Regions from separate parts of the Halanaerobium sp. ST460_2HS_T2 genome, predicted to be linked through region 3. Evidence: riboswitches for the same ligand, from Rfam matches in the RefSeq annotation. Region 3 holds a riboswitch; each other region holds the start of a gene.
What was found. Region 3 has a riboswitch for cyclic di-GMP ahead of flgB (flagellar basal body rod protein FlgB). Riboswitches for the same ligand answer to the same signal wherever they lie in the genome.
Positions count from the first base shown of each region.

Region 1: another riboswitch for cyclic di-GMP. It lies ahead of DFR80_RS04820 (hypothetical protein); the one in region 3 lies ahead of flgB (flagellar basal body rod protein FlgB).
Region 2: another riboswitch for cyclic di-GMP. It lies ahead of DFR80_RS03135 (GspE/PulE family protein); the one in region 3 lies ahead of flgB (flagellar basal body rod protein FlgB).
Region 4: another riboswitch for cyclic di-GMP. It lies ahead of DFR80_RS07565 (cache and HAMP domain-containing protein); the one in region 3 lies ahead of flgB (flagellar basal body rod protein FlgB).

Region 1 is NZ_QPJF01000007.1:57,842-61,326, reverse strand. Features, by position in the region: gene DFR80_RS04830 (hypothetical protein) at 1-84, opposite strand, end outside; gene DFR80_RS04825 (alkaline phosphatase) at 373-1,734, shown strand; cyclic di-GMP riboswitch class I at 1,899-1,974, shown strand; gene DFR80_RS04820 (hypothetical protein) at 1,986-2,498, shown strand; gene DFR80_RS04815 (DUF3006 domain-containing protein) at 2,572-2,790, opposite strand; gene DFR80_RS04810 (MBL fold metallo-hydrolase) at 2,813-3,485, opposite strand, start outside.
Region 2 is NZ_QPJF01000004.1:97,431-100,915, forward strand. Features, by position in the region: gene DFR80_RS03135 (GspE/PulE family protein) at 1-1,182, opposite strand, end outside; cyclic di-GMP riboswitch class I at 1,383-1,468, opposite strand; gene DFR80_RS03140 (shikimate dehydrogenase) at 1,477-2,364, opposite strand; gene DFR80_RS03145 (Crp/Fnr family transcriptional regulator) at 2,481-3,173, opposite strand; gene DFR80_RS03150 (Fur family transcriptional regulator) at 3,246-3,485, opposite strand, start outside.
Region 3 is NZ_QPJF01000023.1:36,930-40,414, forward strand. Features, by position in the region: gene DFR80_RS11580 (chemotaxis protein CheC) at 1-309, shown strand, start outside; gene DFR80_RS11585 (chemotaxis protein CheD) at 293-796, shown strand; gene DFR80_RS11590 (response regulator) at 936-1,289, shown strand; cyclic di-GMP riboswitch class I at 1,380-1,465, shown strand; gene flgB (flagellar basal body rod protein FlgB) at 1,521-1,907, shown strand; gene flgC (flagellar basal body rod protein FlgC) at 1,910-2,335, shown strand; gene fliE (flagellar hook-basal body complex protein FliE) at 2,352-2,648, shown strand; gene fliF (flagellar basal-body MS-ring/collar protein FliF) at 2,693-3,485, shown strand, end outside.
Region 4 is NZ_QPJF01000013.1:19,038-22,522, reverse strand. Features, by position in the region: gene DFR80_RS07570 (sensor domain-containing diguanylate cyclase) at 12-1,631, shown strand; cyclic di-GMP riboswitch class I at 1,727-1,813, shown strand; gene DFR80_RS07565 (cache and HAMP domain-containing protein) at 2,015-3,193, shown strand; gene DFR80_RS07560 (methyl-accepting chemotaxis protein) at 3,263-3,485, shown strand, end outside.

The DNA of each region.
Region 1 (3,485 bases), on a different contig from region 3:
AAGAGTGTGGGCTGTAGCAAAAGCCATTCCTGAGAATGCTAAGACTAAAACCAGAATCATTGAGATAACTAAACTTTTTTTCATTTTTTTACCCCCTAATAAATTTTTAGATATAAGATGTGAAAATATAAATTGTTATGTTATATATATCACAATAAAAATTATAGCACTTAAGTTATTACTTGTCAATAGTTTCACAAGATTAAATTTGAATTATTATCAGAAAAAAATATTCAAAAAGAATATTTAATCAGAATAAATGAAAAAATCTGAAAATAAAGAAGGATTTTTAATATTTGTATTGAATAAAATATAATAGACAGACATCAGTCGTCTGACAAACTAAAATTTTTAAAGGAGGAGTTAAGATTTATGCTTAAAAAGTCAAAAAGATTAATGGTGGTAGCTTCATTATTTCTGATTTTTTCTCTTGTTTTTACTGCAGCGGCTCAGGCTGAGGTAAAGAATATCATTTTAATGATTGGTGATGGTATGGGAATCGGCCAGATGGACATGACTAGATATATGGCTGGAGACAAGGATTATAAACTTGAAATGATGAAGATGCCCAATGTTGGTCTTATGATGACCAGTTCTACAGAAGGGGTTACTGATTCTGCTGCCGCTGGTACAGCGATGGCTACAGGTAATAAAGTATACAATGGTGCTGTGGCTATGAATAAAAATGGAGCAGAGTTGGATTCTGTATTGGATTTTGCTGAAGTAAGAAACAAAGCGACAGGGATTATAAGTACCAATATGGTTACAGATGCTACTCCAGCTACTTTTGCTGCCTCTGTTAAAGATCGCGGTATGGGGGGAGAAATTGCAAAACAGATTTTAGATAACGATGTAGACGTTGTTCTTGGTGGTGGACGAGAAGATTTTATGAAAGAAGAAGCCGGCGAAGATTTAATAGCAAAGGCTAAAAAAATGGGTTATCAGTATGTAACAGATAAGGAACAATTAAAAAGAGTAATGCCAATGAATGGTAAAGTGCTTGGCCTGTTTAATGATTCTTATATGAATTATATCAAGGATCGTGATGATCTAGATTCAAAAGAACCAAGTCTTTTAGAAATGACTACAAAAGCGATTGATGTTCTTTCTGAAGATGAAGATGGATTTTTCTTGATGGCAGAAGGAGCAAGAATTGACCATGCAGCTCATGCAGCAGATGTACCGGGAGTTGTAGCAGAAACTCTTGATTTTGATGCAAGCATAAAATATGCTGTTGACTGGGCCAGAGAAAATGGGAATACAATGGTGGTTGTTGTTGCAGACCATGAAACTTTAGGATTTTCTGTAACTGAACCTATTAATAAAGAAGCTCTAATGAATATTGAAGTCTCTCCGGAATATATGGCTGGTAAATTAGTTGAAACTGAATCTGGAAATGCATATACAATTGATAGTATTCAGCGCGTATTTAAAGAATATGCTAATCTTGAATTAACTGAAAAAGAAGCTAGAGAGTTTAATAGTAATATTGTAAATGAAGATGATGGTTCACTTTATTATCAATATAAAGTAGGCTGGCAAATCGGATCAATTATTGCTGAAAAAAATAATGTTGGCGTAGTTGCTGCAGATGTACGGGCAAAATCTGATACTGGTGGACATACACTTAATTCAGTTCCAATTTTCGCTTTTGGACCTGAGACTGAAGATTTCAATGGAGTTATCCAAAATACTGAATTCTCCAAAGTACTATTTGAAGCAATGCGTCCGTAAAATAAATAGATAATCTATAAAATAATAGTTTTACTCAAAAGTGGCAGATTCTAATCTGCCACTTTTAAATTTTATAACTATATAAGATTGCTGTCAGAAATTATAACTTGACAAAAATTTACTAATCTTGATATAATTAAGGTTAATAAAGAGTTAGAAACTCTTTTTAATAAAGGTAAACTTATCGTGAGGTAAGGACACAAAGCTGAGGATCTCAATTTGAGATAGCCGGCTGCTAAAAGGAGGATAAAATGAAGCTTAAATTTCGAGTGATAAGTGGAATTAGTTTAATGTTTATGATTTTATTTCTGAATTTTTTTCTTACTACTGATTATGTTGAAGCTGCTGCTAAAAAGAAGAATTTAATTGAACGAAGTGTTCAGACTGAAGCCAGGATTCCGGTTTTTCAGAGAGTAGAAGTAGTTGATAAAGCTGATATCGACTATACTTTTTTGATGGCAAATTACAGTGGAAGTAGAGAAATCATTATCGAAGATGGATTAAGTATTGAAATTCTAAGTAATGCTGATTGGTATCTCCGGTTAAATAATAGAAATTTAAATACCACTGTTATGATAAAAAAAGCTGATCAAAGTGATTTTGAGTGGCAAAAATTGAATTCAACCACAGCTAAATTTAGAGGAGAAAAAGGTGTCAGACAGATAAGTTTTGATTTAAAGTTTATTTTAGATCCTGATTATAGAGCTTCAGTTAATAATTTGGAACTTGATTTAAGACACAGTATTACTCCTGTTTTATACTAAAATAAGTAATCAAAATACCTTCAGGTAGATAGTTCTTTTAGTTAGACTTTCTACCTGGAGGTATTATATTAAATCAATTATTTTTGTTTTTCAGTTTGTTTAAAAGGTTGCCTACTCTTTTTTGGGCAGCCTTTTTTTCATTTTTGTTGAGTTCAAATTCAATATTTAAAATACTTCCTTCCTCAGTTCCTTCTGGTAGCTCACTTAAGGGAAGATAAAAGTCTAACTTTTCTTCCGGGCGAATCAATAATCTTGCTTTTTCTGCTTCAATTTTATCAACAGTTACCTTCATCAAATCATCCTTTCTTTATTTTTTAATTTACAGTAATTTTGTTCTGCCAGTGTTTAAATTTTTCTTCACCAATACCATCGACTTCTTTAATTTCTTCAATTTTTTTAAAATAGCCATTCTTTTCTCGATAACTGATTATCTTTGCGGCTGTTGCCGGTCCAATACCCCAGAGCCTGTCTAAACTAGTTTCGCTGGCTGTATTAATATTAATTAAACTGTTATATTTCTCAGCAGCAGCTGATTTAGTTTCGGAATAAGTTTTGCTATTTTTTAGATCAGTAATTTGATCAACTTTGACTGTATAATTGTTTCCATCAGCTGTAACTACAATATTACCATTTAAGTCGTTTCTGTAAACCCGGGCTCCTAATTTTTGATAAAGTTCCACAATCTCTGCTGCTGGATGATCATAATGATTATCAGCCCCTACCTGAATAACTGCCAGTTCAGGTTCTAAACTGTTAATCCAGCTTTTTAAACCGGAAGTTTTACTTCCATGATGAGGTACCTTGATCAAATTCACCTGAAGTTCAGGATATTCAGACAGCAGTTTATTTTCAACTTTTTTTTCTATATCTCCAGTAAATAAGAATTTCTGGGTATCATATTCAAGTACAAAGACCAGCGAGGAATTATTTAAACTATAATTCTCTAATGATTCCTCAGGATGAAGAAATGTAATTTTACTTTCACCA
Region 2 (3,485 bases), on a different contig from region 3:
ATCCCGAATCTCACCGACCATTACAATATCCGGATCCTGACGCAGTATCGATCTTAAGGTCTTGGCAAAGGTCAAACCGGTACTTGTATTGGCCTGCACCTGATTTACTCCATCCAGCTGATATTCAACCGGATCCTCAATTGTAACAATATTTTTAGTTGGTGAATTAATTTCGCTTAAGGCTGCAAATAAAGTTGTTGATTTACCACTACCAGTAGGTCCGGTCGCCAACAAAATTCCATATGGTTTTTTGATCAGTCTATTAAATCTCTCGCGATTATCAGAGCGAAAACCAAGTTTATTAATATCTAAGAGGCTGTCATCTCTATTTAAAAGTCGGATAACCACCTTTTCTCCATAAATTGTAGGCAGTGTAGAAACCCGCATGTCAATCTGCATACTCTTAAAGGTCATCTGCACCCGGCCATCCTGTGGAATTCTTCTTTTGGTAATATCAAGATCAGCAATAATTTTTAAACGAGAAATTAAAGCCGCCTGCGAGTGTTTGGGAACTGTCAGCTCCTCATGCAAAATACCATCTACCCGGTAGCGAACTCTTAAAGTGTTTTTTAAAGGTTCAATGTGAATATCACTTGCCTGTTTTTGTATAGCCTGAGTAATAATTAAATTGGTCAGCCTGACAATCGGAGCATCTTCCACCATCTGCCGCAGCTGGTCTATTTCCGGCTCTTCATTAATTTGATTATACTGATCTAACCTGTCAAAAATCTCTGAAGTATCTGTATCAACCAGAGAATATATTTGATTAACTGCCTTCATAATTTCCGAATGAGTAGCTATTGCAATATCAACTTTCATCCCTGAATTAACCTCAATGTTTTCTATAGCTACTAGATCAGTTGGATCCTGAATCGCAACTTTTAAGGTATCATCTTCAACATCATATGGTACAGCATGATGTCTTCGGGCAATATTTTCTGATATATACTGAGATAAATGTGCATTTATTAAATAATTATTTAAATGAACTCTAGGAATGTTAAGCTGAATTTCTAGAGCATCTGTTAAATCTTCTTCTGAAATGTAACCTAACTCTGTTAAAACCTGTCCCAGACGCATGTCCATTTCATCCTGAGCAGAGAGAGCATCTTCTAATTGTCTGGGAGTTATATAATTATATTCTAAAAGTAGATCTCCAATTTTTTTTCTTCTTGGACTCATAAAAATACTCCTTTTTAATAAAATATATATTATTTTGTTGAAATTTGAAAGATTTTGTTAAATTATTGCGATGATATAATTAATTTCGGCATCGATTATGAAATTCCTGCATAATTTTAATGAAAGTTTAATAATTATTTTAAAATTATCTATAAAGCAAAAAATTGCCATGATGTTTTAAACACCGGCAATTTTCCACCTGAGGCAAACATAACAATCATAGAAAATAATCCTTAGACTTATGTTTTTGCGTCACAGACTTTCGTCAGTTTTGCTTTTATTATAATATTTTATTTATTTTTTTGCTTCAATCTCCCTGACTGCTTTTTCGGCTATTTGATACCATTTCTTCTTTTTTGGCATCTCCTGTGTCCAGAGTTTAAAAGACGCTTCTGCCTGATAAATTAAAGTTGGCAGGCCATTCCCTATCTGTGCTCCTCGCTTTTCTGCTTCCTTTAAAATTTCGGTTTTTAAAGGATTATAAACCAGATCTATCACCAGCTGCTTTTCATGCAGATAATCAGGATTGATTACTATATTTTTAATATTATTACTATACATCCCAACTGGAGTTGTATCAACTACCAGATCAGCTGCTTTTAGAACATCTGCATATTCCTGCTCTTCCAGACTGCAGAAATCGAAGTTTTGCTTAGAATTTTCTTCTTTAAAAAGTTTTGCCAGTTCTGCTGCATTTTCTACTGTTCGATTGATAATTGTAATATCTTTAAGATCCAGCTGAACCATAGCTGCAATAACTGCACGGGCTGCTCCTCCCGCTCCAATTACAACTGCTCTTTTATCCTTAACCTTAAATCCAGTTTCCTCAACCTGACGCTGAAAACCAATTACATCTGTGTTATAACCGGTCAATCTTCCCCTTCTATTTAAAACAGTATTTACCGCTCCTGCAGCTCTGGCCAGAGAAGAAAAGCCATTTAAATAAGGAATAATGCTTTCTTTATGAGGAATCGTCACATTCCAGCCGGCAAATCCTAAGTTTTTAAGAGAACTAATATATTCTCCTAGATCCTGATCTTTAGTTTCCAGCATCAAATAGATTGCATTAATCCCTAAATCTCTAAAACCATTATTATGCAGAGATGGGGAAATCGAGTGACTTAGTGTTTTACCAAGTAAGCCATATAATTTTGTTTCACTATCTGGTATAAAAATACTCATCTTCTACCTCCTGAATTCTTAAATTTGTTATTCTTTTATTTAACTTAAAACACGCTGGAAAAGTATACCAGCGTGTCTCCTATGTATTGGAACACCGGGATTCAATCCAGCTTTATTTAAAAAACTGTCTGCAGACGTTCTCCCAGTGATTCAAAATCTTTAATAATAATTTTTCGTTTTTTAATTGTTATTACACCATCATCAATAAACTTATTGATCAATTTAGTAACTGTAACCCGGGAAGAGCCAATCAAATTTGCTATTTCCTGATGGGTTAAAACTAAATCAATCACCGTTCCATCTTCAATTTCTCGACCAAAATCTTCTGCCAGTCTCGAAAGCAGGCTGGCCAGTCTACCTGCAGCGTCCTGAAAAACCAGTTCTCTTACCTGACTGGTTAAAAGTCTAGTTTTTTTGGAAAGAGCCTCAATAATCTTAATTGCAAGTGAAGGCCTGTCAATAATCATCTTCTCCATTTCATTCCAGGGAATAATTAACAGACGGGCATCATCCATCACTTCGGCTGTTAAGGGATGAGGGTCTTCGTCAAAAAGTGAAAGTTCACCAAAAATATCTCCTTCCTGCAGAATTGTCAGTACTTTTTCCTTCCCTTCTGCAGAAAGCATAGAAAGTTTAACCTTACCATTTACAAGTAAATATAATTTTTTTACACTGTCATTTTCAAAAAAGATAACTTCACCTTTTTCGTAAAATTTAGCATAAGAATTTTCACATAGTAACTCCAGTTCCTCCGGGTCAAGATTCTGAAATACAATTAAATCTTTTAAGCATTTTTTAGTTTCTTCCATAACTCAACCTACCTCTCTTAATTGCTATATATATACTATTCTATAATAAAGAAAAAAAACCTTTATTCTTGCTTAATTTCTCTCCTTACATTCTTGACAATAACCATAAAATCTTAACTTATGTTCTGTAATTTCAAAATTATATTTTTCTTCCAACTCAGCTTCAAAATAATTTATATCCTGATCACTAAATTCAATCAACTTACCACAGCCTTTACAAATTAAATGATGATGATGAGCCTCCTCAAGATGAATTTCGTATTTACGAGAATCATCATTAAAATCAAGAACATGTACTATATCTAAATTCTG
Region 3 (3,485 bases):
GGAAAAGAAATGCAGAATTCTGCTCTTAATGAATTGGGAAATATACTAAGTGGAGCTTATTTAAAAGCAATCAATGATTTTACTGATTTAGACCTTGATCAAAGTGTACCAGCGATGGCTTACGACATGGCTGGAGCTGTTTTAAGTTCTTCTGTTATTGATTACAGTCAGACTGAAGATTTTATTTTGCTTCTGGAAACAGAATTTGTTGCTGGTAAAGAGAAATTGGAACTCTTTTATTTTTTCATTCCGGAAAAAGATTCCCTGGATTTTCTTTTTCAGCGACTGGCAGGTGGTAGTTTTGCCTAGTTCGGATCTGGTAGCAGAAAAAATGGTTGTTAAAATGGCAGATCATGCCATAGGTGATGAAAATACAGTTTTAGCAACTCTGGGACTTGGCTCCTGTATTGGAATTGCGCTTTATGATAAATTTTCTAAGGTAGGGGGACTTGTCCATATTATGCTGCCTGAAAATCCAGGGGGCAAAAAAACTGTAAAATATGCAGATACAGGGATTCCTTTTTTGATTGAGGAAATGGAGGCTGCAGGTGCCAAAAAAAGGCGGCTTTCAGCTAAGATTGTAGGTGGGGCAGGAATGTTTAAGTCGGAAAGTGGAGACTCAGTAATGAAGATTGGTGAAAGAAATATTGAAGCAGTTAAAGAAGTTTTAAAAAATGAGGGAATAAAAGTTATAGGTAGTGATGTTGGCAAAGATTATGGGCGCTCAATGTATTTTTATCCTGATGATGGTCGAGTTGAAGTTAAATCATTCAGCAGAGACTTGATTACCATATAAATTTATTATATAGTAATAGATGGAAAAAAGACATTATTATTATTTTTAGATAAATTATTTTTTTACTATTGTAAACAAGAATCATTTCTGTTATTATATAATATAACAGTAGATATAATCTAGAGGAGGTAATTTTTAAATGCCTAGGGTGTTAATTGTTGATGATGCAGCATTTATGAGATTAAATTTAAAAAATATATTAAAAGATGAATTTGAAATAGCCGGTGAAGCCGAGAACGGAAAAGAAGCAGTTGAATTATACCAGGAATTAAATCCTGATATAGTTACTATGGATATTACAATGCCAGTTATGGATGGACTGGAAGCTATTAAAGCAATTCAGGATATAGATCCCAGTGCTCAGATTGTTGTTTGCAGTGCTATGGGTCAGCAAAAAATTGTTATTCAGGCGATTGAAATGGGAGCAAAAGACTTTATTGTCAAACCATTTAAAAAAGATAGAGTAATGGAATCACTTAAAAAGCTGCTTTAATTTAAATTATAATATTTAATAATTCTTTGATTATATTTATTATTAATATACTTAAATATAAATTGTTTTTTTAAAAACTAATATATGTATTTAAAATATTAGCAAAATTAGCGAAAGCTAATGACGCAAAGTTATGGGTCTAAGATATTTTGTATTATGATTGCCAGACTGCACATTCAAAAATCTATAGCTGTGACTGTAGATTTTTTTGCTTGAAAGGGGTTTGAATATATGGATAATTTAGAAATTATAGCCAGAGCGCTTAATGGTTCTGCTCGGAGAGGTGAATTAATTGCTAATAATTTGGCAAATGTGAGCACCCCCGGCTACAAAAGACAGGATATTGATTTTAAAACTGCCTTGAAAAAGGAAATGAATTCTTCTAATTCTATTAGTCTGAAAACTACTCAAAGTAACCATATAGCTTTTAGTAAACAATATACTTCTGTTCGCAGCAGTCAGAATAATAGGAATAGTAGAAATGACGAAAACAGTGTGGATGTTGAGGTTGAGATGGCAGAACTGGCAAAAAATAGTATTTATTATAATGTAATGTCAAATAGAGCTGCCGGACATTTTTCCACCTTAAATCAGGTTATTCAGCAGGGAGGTAAATAATAATGTTTAAAGGAATAGATATTAGTGCTTCCGGTTTAACTGCTCAGAGATTAAGAATGGATACCATATCATCAAATATTTCTAATGCGGAAACAACCAGGGATGAAGATGGCAATACCTACAGACGGAAAGTTCCGATTTTTAGACAGAAAATAGAAAATCAGATGGGATCTGGAATTAATTCTGATAATCTTAAATCGGCTGGAGTAGAAGTTGCAGAAATAGCAGAAGATCAATCTCCATTTCGCCTTGAATATCGTCCTGAGCATCCAGATGCGAATGAGGACGGTTATGTAGAGCTCCCTAATATTAGCATCATGACCGAAATGGTTAATATGATAGACGCAACCAGAGCATATGAGGCAAACATACAGGCAATTTCTAATTATAAGAGTATGGCAAATAGTGCTTTAAATATTAGTACTTAATTAAGGAGGGAAGAAAATGGAGATTAATCCAGTTAAATTTCAGAGTGGATTTGAAAACTTTTCTCTTGAAAATGAGAATAAAAACAAAAAAACCGAAGCTTTTTCGGATTTGTTTAGAGAAAAAATGAACGAAGTTAATCAGCTGCAAAAAGATTCGCAGGCTATGACAGCCAGTTTTGCCGCTGGAGAAACAGACAATATACATGATGTGATGATTGCTGCCGAGAAAGCTAAGGTAGCAGTTAATCTGACAACTGCAGTTCAGACCAAAGTGATTGATGCATATAATGAAATTATGCGTCTGCAGGTATAGTATAAGATGGTAAAACAAAGAGTATTTATGGAAGAGGTATAGTGATGGCCGAATTTTTCGCAAAATATAAAGAAGAGATTCAAAACACGTGGCAAAAATTGAATAGAAACATTCAAATCTTAATTATTGTTCTCACAATATTAATGGCTGGAGCTTTTGGCTATCTTATATTTAGAGGAACTTCTACAAACTATCAACCTCTTTTTACCAACCTGTCTACAGATGATACTGCAGCTATTGTAGAAAGACTGGATGAAAATAATGTAGATTATCAGCTTGGAGGTAATGGTAATACAGTTTTAGTTCCAGAAAGCGAGATCTATAGATTAAGACTTGATATGGCTTCGGCAGGTCTCCCGGATCAGGGAGTTGTCGGTTTTGAAATTTTTGATAATAGTGAATTTGGTACAACAGAATTTGAAAGAAGAGTTAATTACTATCGCGCACTGGGTGGAGAATTGAGCCGTTCTATTCAGTCAATTTCAGGGATAGAATTTGCTCGTGTTCAGATCACACCACCAGAGGAAAGTCTATTTTTAGATGAGGAGAAGTCGGCTACGGCTTCAGTTATGGTTAAACTGGCTCCTGGATATAATATGAGTGCAGAAAGAGTTAATGCTGTTCAGAATCTAGTTGCAAGTGGAGTTCAGGATTTACCTTTAACAGAGGTGACAGTTGTTGACACAAACGGAAACCTGCTGTCTCATCCTTCTAATCCTAATAGTGATCAGTGGTCTGATCCCCAGAATTTTGCAATGCAGCAGGAATTCGAATCTGCTTTAAAAAATGATTTAAATACCCTGTTAACTAAGGTTTTAGGACCAAATAACTTTGCAG
Region 4 (3,485 bases), on a different contig from region 3:
GGGGTGAGTTTATGGATTCCATTATTAAATTTGAAAAAGATATAATAAATAGTTTATCTATAGGAATTATAGTAGCCAGTCAACAGGGAAAAATTATTTTTATTAATAAAGCTATTAGAGAGATGACCGGTTATAAAAGAACTGAGATCAAAACAATGGATGATTGGTATAAAAAAGCTTGTCCCGATCCAGAATATAGAAAGAAAGTAAAAGATTATTTTCAATATGATTCAGCAGATAATACCAGCGACAGAACATATAAGATAATAACTGCTGCTGGTGATCATAAATATTTTAATTTTCGTTATTCAAAATTAGAAAATGAAAAAATGCTTTTTGAGATTATAGATATTTCTCATCGAATAGCACAAAAAAGAGAGTTAGAAAACCAAAAATTAATTTTTGAAAATCTATTTACTAATTCACTTGAAGGAATTGTTTTATTAGATCAGAATCTAAAAGTACTTAATGCCAATAAAAAATTTGAAGAAATATTTGAAGTATCTAAGCCTGATATTCTTAATAAAAATATAAATAAAGTTGCTGTACCAAACATAGATGCGAATGTTTTAAAGCAAGCACAAGAAAAATTTAAGCATAACCAGGAGTGGGAAAGAGAAATTTCTTATACTGTTAATAATAAGATTAAATATTGTAATGTCCACGTTTTTGCGGTTGAAAATAAGAAGCATGGTGAGTTAATTTATGTCGCCCTGGATAATATAACAGAAAATAAAAAGAGAGAATTTGAGTTAAAGGAAGTTAAAGAAAGATTAGAGCTGGCTGTTGAGGGAGCCAATATCGGTGTCTGGGACTGGAATGTAGAAGAAGAATATATTCATTTCAATAAAAGCTGGGCTCAGATGCTGGGATATGAATATTCTAATCTGGGTAATGATCTTGATACCTGGTTGAAATTAGTCCACCCTGATGACAGGGACCAGGCTTTAAAAGACATAAGAGTTCATCTAAATGGTCAAAGCGAAGAATATTTTAATGAACACAGATTAAAAACTAAAAATGGCAACTGGAAGTGGATCAGAGATATCGGGAAAGTAACAGACAGAGATGAAAAAGGAAATGCTGTCCGAATTGTAGGAATCCATATTGATATAGATCAGGAAAAAAGAGCAGCAGAAGAAATCGAATATCTATCCAATCATGACGAACTGACAGGGCTTTATAATCGAAGATATTTTAATGAGGAATTAAAAAGACTGCATAATTCCAGGCAGTATCCAATCAGTATAATCATTGGCGATATGAATAAATTAAAAGATATTAATGATACTTATGGGCACAGTATGGGAGACAGGTATATTAAGAGAGCTGCTGAAGCTATTAAAAGAACTGTGCGAACCGAGGATGTTGTTGCCAGAATTGGTGGAGATGAATTTGCAGTCATTTTGCCAGAGACTGATTATTCGAAGGCAGATGATGTAGCAGAAAGAATTTTAGCAAGAATAGAAGAGGGAAATAAAATTGAAGATTTACCGGTACCGCTGACTATTGCTCTTGGTTATGAGACTACAGATTGCACCAATCAGAATCACAGCATTAAAAATATTAAGCGATGTTACAATAAAGCGGATCAGAGGATGTATGAGCAGAAATTTGCTGATAGATGTTGAAAATATTTTTGTCGAAAATAGTTACTTTATGACATAAAATAACTATTTAATTTTATATATCTATGTTATATAATTAACATAGGCTTGAATTTTAACTAAATATTGGGCAATATTATTGAAAAATAATGGCGCAAAGCTATGGGTCTAAGGAAATTGACATCTATGACTGCCAGGTTGCTTTTGATTTTTAAATATCAGAGTATCAAATAAATACTGGGCAATAAGTCTTTGGTATTTATTTTTTTATTTTAAAAGGAAAATTATTACTTTTATTAATAAAGATTACTGGTTAGTTATAGGTTTTATATAAATTAAAAGTGGAGAGTACAATTTATTAGCCGTATAATTTTATTTAATAAAAACATAAAAAGGGAGAGACAAAAATGTTTACAAGCCTAAAGGGAAAGATGACAATTATTATTGCTGTTATGATTTTAGTTTTGATGGTGGGGACTTCTATTGCATTTAATAATTTCATTAGCACTCTTATTCAGGATTCCACTGCTGACAGCTCTTTAAATAGTGCGGAGCAGAATGCTCAAATTATTTTTGAGTGGCTTTCTGGTTTAAAAGTTCAGATAGAGGATTTTGCGAATACAGAAAAAGTAAAATCTATGAACTGGTTAGAACAGACAGAATTTTTATCACAAATTAGCAATCCAAATATAGAATCAATTTTGATAGTTGATAAAACAGGAGAAGGTAACATTTTAAATGGGGGTACTATTAATATTTCTGACCGAGAATATTTTCGGGAAGTAATAAAAACAGAACAGCCAGCTATTTCTATACCGAGAAAAAGTAGAATTTCGGGAGATGAGGTCTTAGTTGTCGCAGCTCCCATTATTAATAACAATAAGCTGGCAGGAGTAATTGGAGGTACAGTAAAAAGCCAGTACTTACAGTCTTTAATTAAAAATATGGAGATTGATGGCTTTGGTTATGGCTGGATTATTGATCAGCAAAAACGTACAATTGCCCATCCGGATCAACAGTATATTGGTAATACAGATATTTTAACTGGCCAAACTGAGCTTCAAAATTTAACTGATAAAATGATAGAAGGGGGTTCTGGAACTGGAGAATATACATATAATGGAGTGGAAAAAGAATTAGCCTATGCCCCAGTTGGTCTCGAGGGTTGGGTCGTAGCTATGACTGCAGATGAGGACGATGTTTTAGCAGAATTAGTTACATCCCGAAATATGAGTATCTGGATTGCTGTAATTGCTTTAATTATCGGTATTATTATTAGCTATTTTATTGCCCGTTATATTGCCAACCCAATTCTTAAAGCGGCTGAGATGTCAGATAAAATTGCTGAAGGAAATTTGTCAGTTGCAGATATCAAAATAGCTAGAAAAGATGAAGTTGGAGTTCTGGCTTCCTCACTAAATAAAATGAAAGAGAATTTAAATGAAATAATAACTAAGGTTACAGCTATTGCTGAAAATCTTTCTGCCTCCAGTGAAGAATTATCTGCTTCCGGTGAGGAAGTGGCAACTGCAGCAGGTCAGGTTGGGCAATCGATTCAACAGGTTGCATCTGGAGCTGAAGAATAGTCAGCACAGGTAGAAGAAACCAGTGGTAAAATTAATGAGCTGATAGAACAGATAGAAAATGTTACATTGATGTCAGAAGATATGGAAAAACAGGCTGATAGAGTTATGAATAATATTAATGACGGTAATGATTCAATAGAAAACTCTGTCGATAGGATAGAAAATGTAAGAGGTAATACTAAAGAAGTAGCAAATACTATCAATAATTTAGGAGATCTGTCAAATAAAATTGGTGAGATAGTAGATTTAATTAACAATATAGCAGCTCAGACCAATCTTTTAGCTCTAAATG